2 regions of the Blautia sp. KLE_1732_HM_1032 genome follow, and region 1 is predicted to be linked to the other one. Evidence: riboswitches for the same ligand, from Rfam matches in the RefSeq annotation. Region 1 holds a riboswitch; the other holds the start of a gene.
The links. Region 1 has a riboswitch for FMN ahead of NQ489_RS17865 (DUF6783 domain-containing protein). Riboswitches for the same ligand answer to the same signal wherever they lie in the genome.

Region 1 (4,216 bases):
GGAATAATTCGTATAAACAGAATATTTCAGGAGGAAACGAACAATGGCTATTACAGCAGCACAGGTAAAAGAGTTAAGAGAGATGACCGGCGCCGGAATGATGGATTGTAAGAAAGCTCTTACATCTACAGATGGTGATATGGATAAAGCAGTTGAGTTCCTGCGTGAGAAGGGTCTTGCTACAGCACAGAAGAAAGCAAGCCGTATCGCAGCAGAGGGTCTTTGCAAAACTCTGGTAACAGAGGATGGAAAGAAAGCAGTCGTTGTTGAGGTTAATGCTGAGACAGACTTCGTTGCAAAGAATGAGAAATTCCAGGGCTATGTTGCAGATGTTGCAGCACAGGCACTTAACACAACAGCAGCTGATATCGATGCTTTCCTTGCTGAGGCATGGGCACTTGATACAACTAAGACTGTAAAAGAGGCTCTTGCAGCTCAGATCGCAGTAATCGGCGAGAACATGAACATCCGTAGATTTGCTCAGGTTGAGGAGCAGAACGGATTCATCGCTTCCTACACTCATATGGGTGGAAAGATCGGCGTTCTTGTAGACGTTGAGACAGATGTTGTTAACGATGCTGTTAAAGAGATGGCTAAGAACGTAGCTATGCAGATCGCAGCTCTGAAACCGCAGTACACAAGCGACAAGGAAGTAAGCGCTGACTATATCGAGCATGAGAAAGAGATCCTTATGGCTCAGATCCAGAACGATCCGAAGGAGTCCCAGAAACCGGCTAAGGTTATTGAGGGAATGATCACAGGACGTATCAAGAAAGAGCTTAAAGAGATCTGCCTTCTTGACCAGACATACGTAAAAGCAGAGGACGGAAAACAGTCCGTTGCTAAATACGTAGAGCAGGTAGCAAAAGAGAACGGCGCTAAGATCCAGATCAAAGGCTTCGTTCGCTACGAGACAGGCGATGGTCTTGAGAAAAAAGAAGAGAACTTCGCTGAGGAAGTTGCAAAGCAGATGGGTAAATAATCCATTAACTTAAGTTTTCATTATATTATTTTAATAAGTCTGAATTTAAGTATTTAAAAACCTTGAAAGCCGATGGTGTAGATTGATAACAGTCAAAGCCATCGGTTTTCTTTATCCAAATATCTTGGACACTCTGTCAAATATATTCTCTGGTTCTTCCTGCCACATCAAAATAAGTATGCTCATGAATTGACAGAGATAATCGATACTTTTAAAACGCCTAAATGTCACGGCCTGCGCCTGTTTCCGCTTATAATTCCTCACTATTTGTGCCGCCAGCCAAAGGCGGCGGAATGGAGATTTTTATGAAATATACCCAGGATAATGGAAAAATTAAATTATGTGAAACTGATAATATGGATCATCTCGTGCGGTTAACACAAGCGTTGAATGAAAATAATATTCTTTACGAAACGAGATTGAAAAAAGGAACATTTATCAATAATCTTTTTTTCTTGATTTTTTATCATACTTTTGCATCGGGAATTGATCATAAGAATGAAACAACATGTATTTATGTACTAGAAAAAGATTTTGCTGCTGCCCAAAAAGCAATAGTAAACTGCAGATAAAAAAATTCATCTTCCAAGGCACAGGCTCTGTGTGCTGGCCATCGGTCTTTGCCTGCGTGCCTGTTTGTCAACCAAAGCCTGAGAATAGTAATACGACGATTGCCTGCCAGTAACTAATATTCCGCATGGAATGAGTAAAATAAAAATTTCGCTTTACAAATAACAGATAAAGTATTAAAATAAACAAAAAGATATCTTCAGGGCAGGGTGAGATTCCCTACCGGCGGTAAAGCCCGCGAGCCGAGAGGCATGATCCGGTGAGATTCCGGGGCCGACAGTACAGTCTGGATGGAAGAAGATGATAGTACAGTTGATTTTTTGAATGAATGTAGTATCAGAGCTCTGAGATGGTGATCCATTTCAGAGCTTTTTATATAGGGAATCAGACATTCATTTATCGATCATATGTAACAGATCAATTCTACCCTGCAGATATTTCTGCAGGTTTTTTTTGTATCTGGTACATCGTTTTCGAAATAAATATACCACTCACTTGTCTGTGAATCCGATTGCACAGATCTAAAAGCCTCGGCGTACCAGAGCGTGTTTGAAAAATCATTCCTGCAATCTGCACGCCCCACTTTGCGGTATATTTTGCCCGAATTCAGTTGCCGTAGCCCGCTACGGCGCCCTCATCCGGACAAAATCTCCCACAAATTGTGACGCACATCTTGCAGAAAGCCTTTTTCAAACACGCTCTAGACAAAGAACAGGAATAAGAAAGAAGGAATAGAAATGACGGATCAGGAATATATGCTTCGGGCGATTCAGCTGGCCAAAAAAGGAGAAGGCTGGACGAATCCCAATCCGATGGTAGGGGCAGTGATCGTAAAAGACGGAAGGATCATCGGGGAAGGCTATCATAAAAAGTATGGAGAACTTCACGCAGAACGTAATGCTATTGCTTCTCTTACAGAACCAGCAGAAGGTGCGGTGATTTATGTTACACTGGAGCCTTGCTGTCATCATGGAAAAACACCTCCATGTACGGAAGCGATCATTGAACAGAAGATCAGAAAAGTGGTGATCGGTTCCCGAGATCCGAATCCGAAAGTGGCAGGAAAAGGTGTACAGATGTTAAGGGAAGCCGGTGTAACAGTAGTTGAAGATTTTATGAGAGAAGAATGTGATCAGCTGAATCCGGTGTTTTTCCATTATATTACTACGAAAACCCCATACGTGGTGATGAAATATGCCATGACACTGGATGGGAAGATCGCAACGAAGACAGGAGCATCAAAATGGATCACCGGAGAAGCGGCAAGAAAAGAAGTACAGCATATGCGGCATCAGTACATGGGGATCATGGCAGGTATTGGAACTGTGCTTGCAGATGATCCGATGTTGAACGTCCGGGTAGAAGGCTGGAAAAGTCCTGTCAGGATTGTGTGCGACAGTAAGCTCAGGATTCCGCCGGACAGTCAGATTGTAAAAAGTGCGGAAAAGTACCGGACGATCGTGGCTTATGCAGATCAGAAAAATACAGAAGAAAAAATAAAAATATTACATACTATGGGAGTTGAGACCATTTACTGTCCGGATGAAAAGAATCAGATAGACCTTAAAAAGTTGATGACAGATCTTGGAAACAGGGGTATTGACAGCATCCTCCTGGAGGGAGGCGGTACGTTAAATGACAGTGCCCTGCGAGCCGGAATTGTAAAGGAAGTACAGGCTTTTGTGGCACCAAAGCTGTTTGGTGGTGTGGCCGGGAAGACACCGGTAGAAGGTATCGGAGTTGAATTCCCGTCTGAAGCAGTAGAACTGAAATATATAGATATCTGCCAGATCGGTGAGGACATCCGGATAAGATGTCAGGTGTGTGAGAAAAAACAGGAGGAATCATGTTTACAGGAATCGTAGAAGAGAAAGGAAAAGTCCGTTATATACAGCTGACAGGAGAATCAGGGATCCTGGCAGTGAAAGCCCGGAAAGTCCTGGAAGGGACAAGGATCGGTGACAGTATTGCTGTGAATGGTGTGTGTCTGACAGTTACGTCGATCCAGCCGGACGGATTTACTGCTGATGTGATGGCAGAGACGATCAGAAGAAGCAGTCTTGGCAGTTGTAAAGCCGGAAGCCAGGTAAACCTGGAACGTGCAATGGCTGCAGATGGCAGGTTCGGGGGACACATAGTAAGCGGCCATATTGATGGGACTGGAGTGATACGTTCCATGCTCCGGGAAGAAAATGCCATCTGGGTATCAATTGAGACATCGCCACAGATCTTGCATCTGATCGTGGAAAAAGGATCCGTTTGTATTGATGGGATCAGCCTGACAGTTGCAAGGGTTGATGAAACTGGTTTTCAGGTGTCGGTCATTCCACATACAGGAGAAGAAACCACCCTTTTGGAAAAGGTGCCGGGGGATCTGGTTAATCTGGAAAATGATGTGATTGGAAAATATGTAGAAAAATTGCTTGGCATCAGAAAAAACGAAGAAGAGAAAAAAGAATCCGGAATTACGATGGAGTTTCTTGAAGAATTCGGGTTTTAGAACAGGAGGATATACAGTATGTCACAAAATTATCAGTACAACACAATTGAAGAGGCACTTAGGGATCTTAAGGAAGGAAAAATAATTCTGGTCACAGATGATCCGGACAGAGAAAATGAGGGAGATCTGATATGTGCGGCAGAGTTTGCGACCCGGGAAAATAT
Region 2 (4,216 bases), 1.0 Mb from region 1:
CAGCACTGATCGCGGGAAAAAAGGATTCTACACTTCAGAAATACGCAGAGGACCGTGGCTACATGTTTGTGGAGCTGTCAGCAGACAACCGGATACCGCTTCAGAATGAATGGTTTGAACAGATCACTCCAGAATATGAATATAATGGAAAAAGCCATGAACCTGAAATAGAATCCAGTGAATCCGCACCGGAACTTGAGCAGGGCTCCGATTATGAAGTAACTTATGAAAATAACATCAATGCAGGAACTGCGACTGTAAAGATCACGGGAAAAGATATTTTCTGCGGTACAGTAGAGCGGAGTTTCAAGATTACGCCAGATGAAAATGGAATGTATGTGTGCTATTTTGCGGAAAATAATGAAACATACCTGGAAACCACCTTTAAAGGAAAAAAAGTGGAACCGGAAGTGGTAATTGACGGACTGGTACAGGGAAAAGATTATACGGTAACCTATGTTAATAATGAAAAGCCTGGTGAAGCTCGTGCAGAGCTCACGGGAATCGGCAATTATAAAGGATCGGAAACATTATATTTTACTATTTACGGAAAACTACCGGCTGCGGATCCAATAGCTGATCAGACATATACAGGAAAAGAACTCACACCTGCCATCGTAATCCCCGGATTGAAAGCCGGCGAAGATTATTATATGTACTACGAGGATAATCAGTATCCGGGTGTTGCAACGGTAACCATTTATGGTACCGGTTATTATAAAGGTACCGCAACCATTCATTTCAAGATCATAAAAAAGACAGAAAAGTTTGTCAGCAATGTTAAGCTAAACAGAACCTCTTACACTTATACGGGAAAAACCATCCGGCCATCAGTAACCGTAACTGTAAATGGAAAGAAGATCGGTTCGAGTGCTTATAAGCTGTATTACAAAAATAATAAAAATTCCGGAATTGGAACTGTGCAGGTCAGAGGGACCGGAAAATACAGTCGTATCAACAAAACGCTTACCTTTAAGATCCTGCCTCCAAAAACTCTGCTGACAGGACTGAAAAAAGCAAACAGATCCTTTACTGCAAGCTGGAAAAAAAATATACAGGCAACCGGCTATCAGATCCAGTATGCAGCAGACAGCAGATTTATAAAAGAAAGAAAAACGGTCACAGTTGGAAAACAGTCTGCGATCAGATATAAGATATCAGGACTGAAAAACAAAAAGACCTATTATGTCCGCATCCGGTCATATAAAAGAGTCGGAAAAAAGGTTCTTTACAGTAGCTGGAGTACGGTAAAGAAAATCCGGGTTTGATCATAAAGGAGTGGATCTTAGATTTATATAAATGGAGCAGAATGCTTCTGTGACAGAATTAAGGCTTGTAATTATAAAAAGAGCGCGTTATAATGAACTCATAAAAAAGAAAATTTCTTCGGGGCAGGGTGTGATTCCCTACCGGCGGTATAGTCCGCGACCCGCTTTGGCGGCTGATCTGGTGAAATTCCGGAACCGACAGTAAAGTCTGGATGAGAGAAGAACGCGCAGTATTTAAAGAACGTGCTCAGTGCCCCGGGAAGAAGCTCCCGGGGCTTTTTATGTGAAGAAATTTTTTTCGCATAAAGATTTCTTGTGGAAATTTTCTTTGAATATTTCTGAAGAAGGAGAGAGAGTTATGAGTGAACAGATATTACAGAGAGGAAATGCTGTGGAAAGAAGCAGAACAAGAACCATCGCGCAGGTAGCCATGCTTGGTGCTGTGGCAGGAGTATTGATGAATCTTGAGTTTCCGATCCCGTTTCTTGCACCGTCTTTTTATCAGCTTGATTTTTCCGAGGTACCGGTTATGGTAGGAACCTTCGCTATGGGACCTGTAGCAGGTATCCTGATCGAGCTTGTGAAGATTCTCGTACATCTTGTGACTAAGGGAACCATGACTGCCGGTGTTGGTGATGTTGCCAACTTCCTGTTTGGATGTGCCTATGTGGTACCGGCCGGCCTGATCTATCGTTTCCGTCACAAAAAGAGCAGAGTACATGCAGTTGCAGGTATGGCAGCAGGAACAGTTCTGACGGCGATCCTTGCATGCTTTGTCAATGCCTTTGTACTGCTTCCGGCTTACGGTAAGGCTTTTGGAATGCCAATCGAGACCTTTATCCAGATGGGAAGCGCAGTACACAGCTCCGTAAACGGACTGCTTACCTTTGCATTGCTGATCATTGCTCCGTTTAATATCTTTAAATATGCACTGACATCTCTGATCGTATTTGTAATTTATAAGAAGATCCGTGTTGTACTGAAGGGTGACTGATCATAAGCAGCTGCCGGAGGATGATGGAAAGATCAGAAAATGGTGGTTTCAGATAAATATCTGAGAATGTGAGAAATGCCATGTAATATATTGCCGATGGGCAGTAAATTACATGGCATTTTTTATGTTATAGGAAATTACTCCGTAATGTTCCTATAACATAAAAAAGCCCTCCGGGCAGGATCGCACTGCGACGGAGAGGAATAATGTCGCTGAAGCGACCCGTCGCAGGCGGAGAATCCTGCAAGCAGGATTCTTTCTTGTGTCAGGCGTTTTGTTCTGCAGTTTTCATGACTCCAAGCTCACGTCTGGCAAAAACAACGGCCAGCACAAATGCAGAGGTATCTGCAATTGGTCCTGCGTACATGACGCCATCGATTCCGAAGAAGACCGGGAAGATGACGATCAGCGGCAGCAGGAAGAGCACCTGCCTTGTGAGGGACATGATCACACCAAGCCTGGCTTTTCCAATGGAGGTAAAAAAGCCGGCGGACATAGGCTGGATCCCGTTGGCAAAGGTCATCAGCATGAAGATGCGGAGATATTTTTCTGCAAAATGAAAGTACAGGTCGCTGCCGTTTCCGAAGATGCCTACGATCTGATGCGGGAAGAACTGGAAGCAGATAAAAAATATGGTTGCGATCACAGTACATAAGGTTACGGAATAGCGGTATGTCTGGCGTACACGGCTGTATTTTTCGGCGCCGTAGTTAAATCCCCAGATGGGCTGGGAGCCCTGGGAGATTCCGATGCAGATGGCCATAAATACCTGATTGACTTTGGAAATGATCCCTGCACAGGCAATCGGAATATCACTTCCGTAAGCGGAGAGTGCTCCGTAATGGCGAAGTGTATTGTTCATGACGATCTGCACTGCAGCAATGGCAACCTGATTGATACAGGATGCCATTCCCAGAGAAAAAATGGCAGACAGATTGCGTGCCTTAGGAATCAGCATGGAGTGGTCCAGGTACATTTTCCGGAGTCTGGAAAAATAAAAGATGATCAGAAGTCCGGATACGATCTGGCCGATCACGGTTGCCCAGGCTGCACCTTTGATGCCCCAGCCGAATCCAAAGATGAAAAGCGGGTCTAGGATGGTGTTGATGGCGGCACCGGCCAGGATGCAGGTCATGGAATAGGTAGGACTCCTGTCTGCTCGGATCAGGTGGTTGCCGCCTGTGCTTAAAACATAAAAGGGAAGTCCAATGGCGGTGATCCCCATGTAATCAATGGCATAGGGCATGACGTCCGGTGTTCCGCCGAAAAAATGAAGCAGTGGCTTCAGGAACAGAAGGACGATGACAGAGAGTATCGTACCGGAGATTATCAGCGCGGAGAGTCCGGTTCCTGCAATAGAGCTGGCTTTTTTTTCGTTTCCTGCGCCCATTTCCAGGTTGTAATTGGAGGCACTGCCGATTCCCAGGAGCAGTGCAGCAGCAGTAGAGATAATGGTTACGGGAAATGCGATATTTGTGGCGGCGTTTCCAAGCATTCCTACGCCCTGTCCGATAAAGATCTGGTCAACGATATTGTACAGAGCGCTGACCAGCATGCTGATGATGGCGGGAATGGCGAATTTGGCGATCAGGCTGCCTACAGGGGCGGTTCCCAGAGGGTTTTCGGCCTGGGTAGCATTGGTCTGGTTTTTCAATGTTTTTTCCTTCTTTCTTGTCTGCAGTAGCTGTTTGGTAATGTGATAAGTAAATTTTTAATTTTATAGCAGGATATTTATTATAGCACTATTGTGAGGTGAGTGTAAGTATAAAAAATTGACCTTTGGTTTTGGATGGGATAAAATGTTTTTAGAAAAAATTTTCGGGAAGGAGTTTTTAAGATGGGTAAGATCAACAGTGTGAAAAAACTTACAGATAATAAGTTCGTGAATCTTTATGGGGTGGATGCGACCAGTATACATGATACGCCGGTTTCTTATTTTGTGGCCTCCAGGGCG

Region 2: linked by a shared signal. The riboswitch ahead of NQ489_RS15810 (ECF transporter S component) and the one ahead of NQ489_RS17865 (DUF6783 domain-containing protein) in region 1 are both predicted to bind FMN.

What each region holds. Positions count from the first base shown of each region.
Region 1 covers NZ_CP102266.1:2,304,492-2,308,707, reverse strand. Annotated here, with positions in the region: gene rpsB (30S ribosomal protein S2) at 1-7, shown strand, start outside; gene tsf (translation elongation factor Ts) at 44-982, shown strand; gene NQ489_RS11075 (hypothetical protein) at 1,288-1,554, shown strand; FMN riboswitch at 1,744-1,858, shown strand; partial or broken gene NQ489_RS17870 (DUF6783 domain-containing protein) at 1,976-2,212, opposite strand; partial or broken gene NQ489_RS17865 (DUF6783 domain-containing protein) at 2,162-2,287, shown strand; gene ribD (bifunctional diaminohydroxyphosphoribosylaminopyrimidine deaminase/5-amino-6-(5-phosphoribosylamino)uracil reductase RibD) at 2,290-3,417, shown strand; gene ribE (riboflavin synthase) at 3,399-4,052, shown strand; gene NQ489_RS11060 (bifunctional 3,4-dihydroxy-2-butanone-4-phosphate synthase/GTP cyclohydrolase II) at 4,071-4,216, shown strand, end outside.
Region 2 covers NZ_CP102266.1:3,334,965-3,339,180, reverse strand. Annotated here, with positions in the region: gene NQ489_RS15815 (fibronectin type III domain-containing protein) at 1-1,268, shown strand, start outside; FMN riboswitch at 1,379-1,496, shown strand; gene NQ489_RS15810 (ECF transporter S component) at 1,627-2,262, shown strand; gene NQ489_RS15805 (MATE family efflux transporter) at 2,528-3,916, opposite strand; gene NQ489_RS15800 (NUDIX hydrolase) at 4,100-4,216, shown strand, end outside.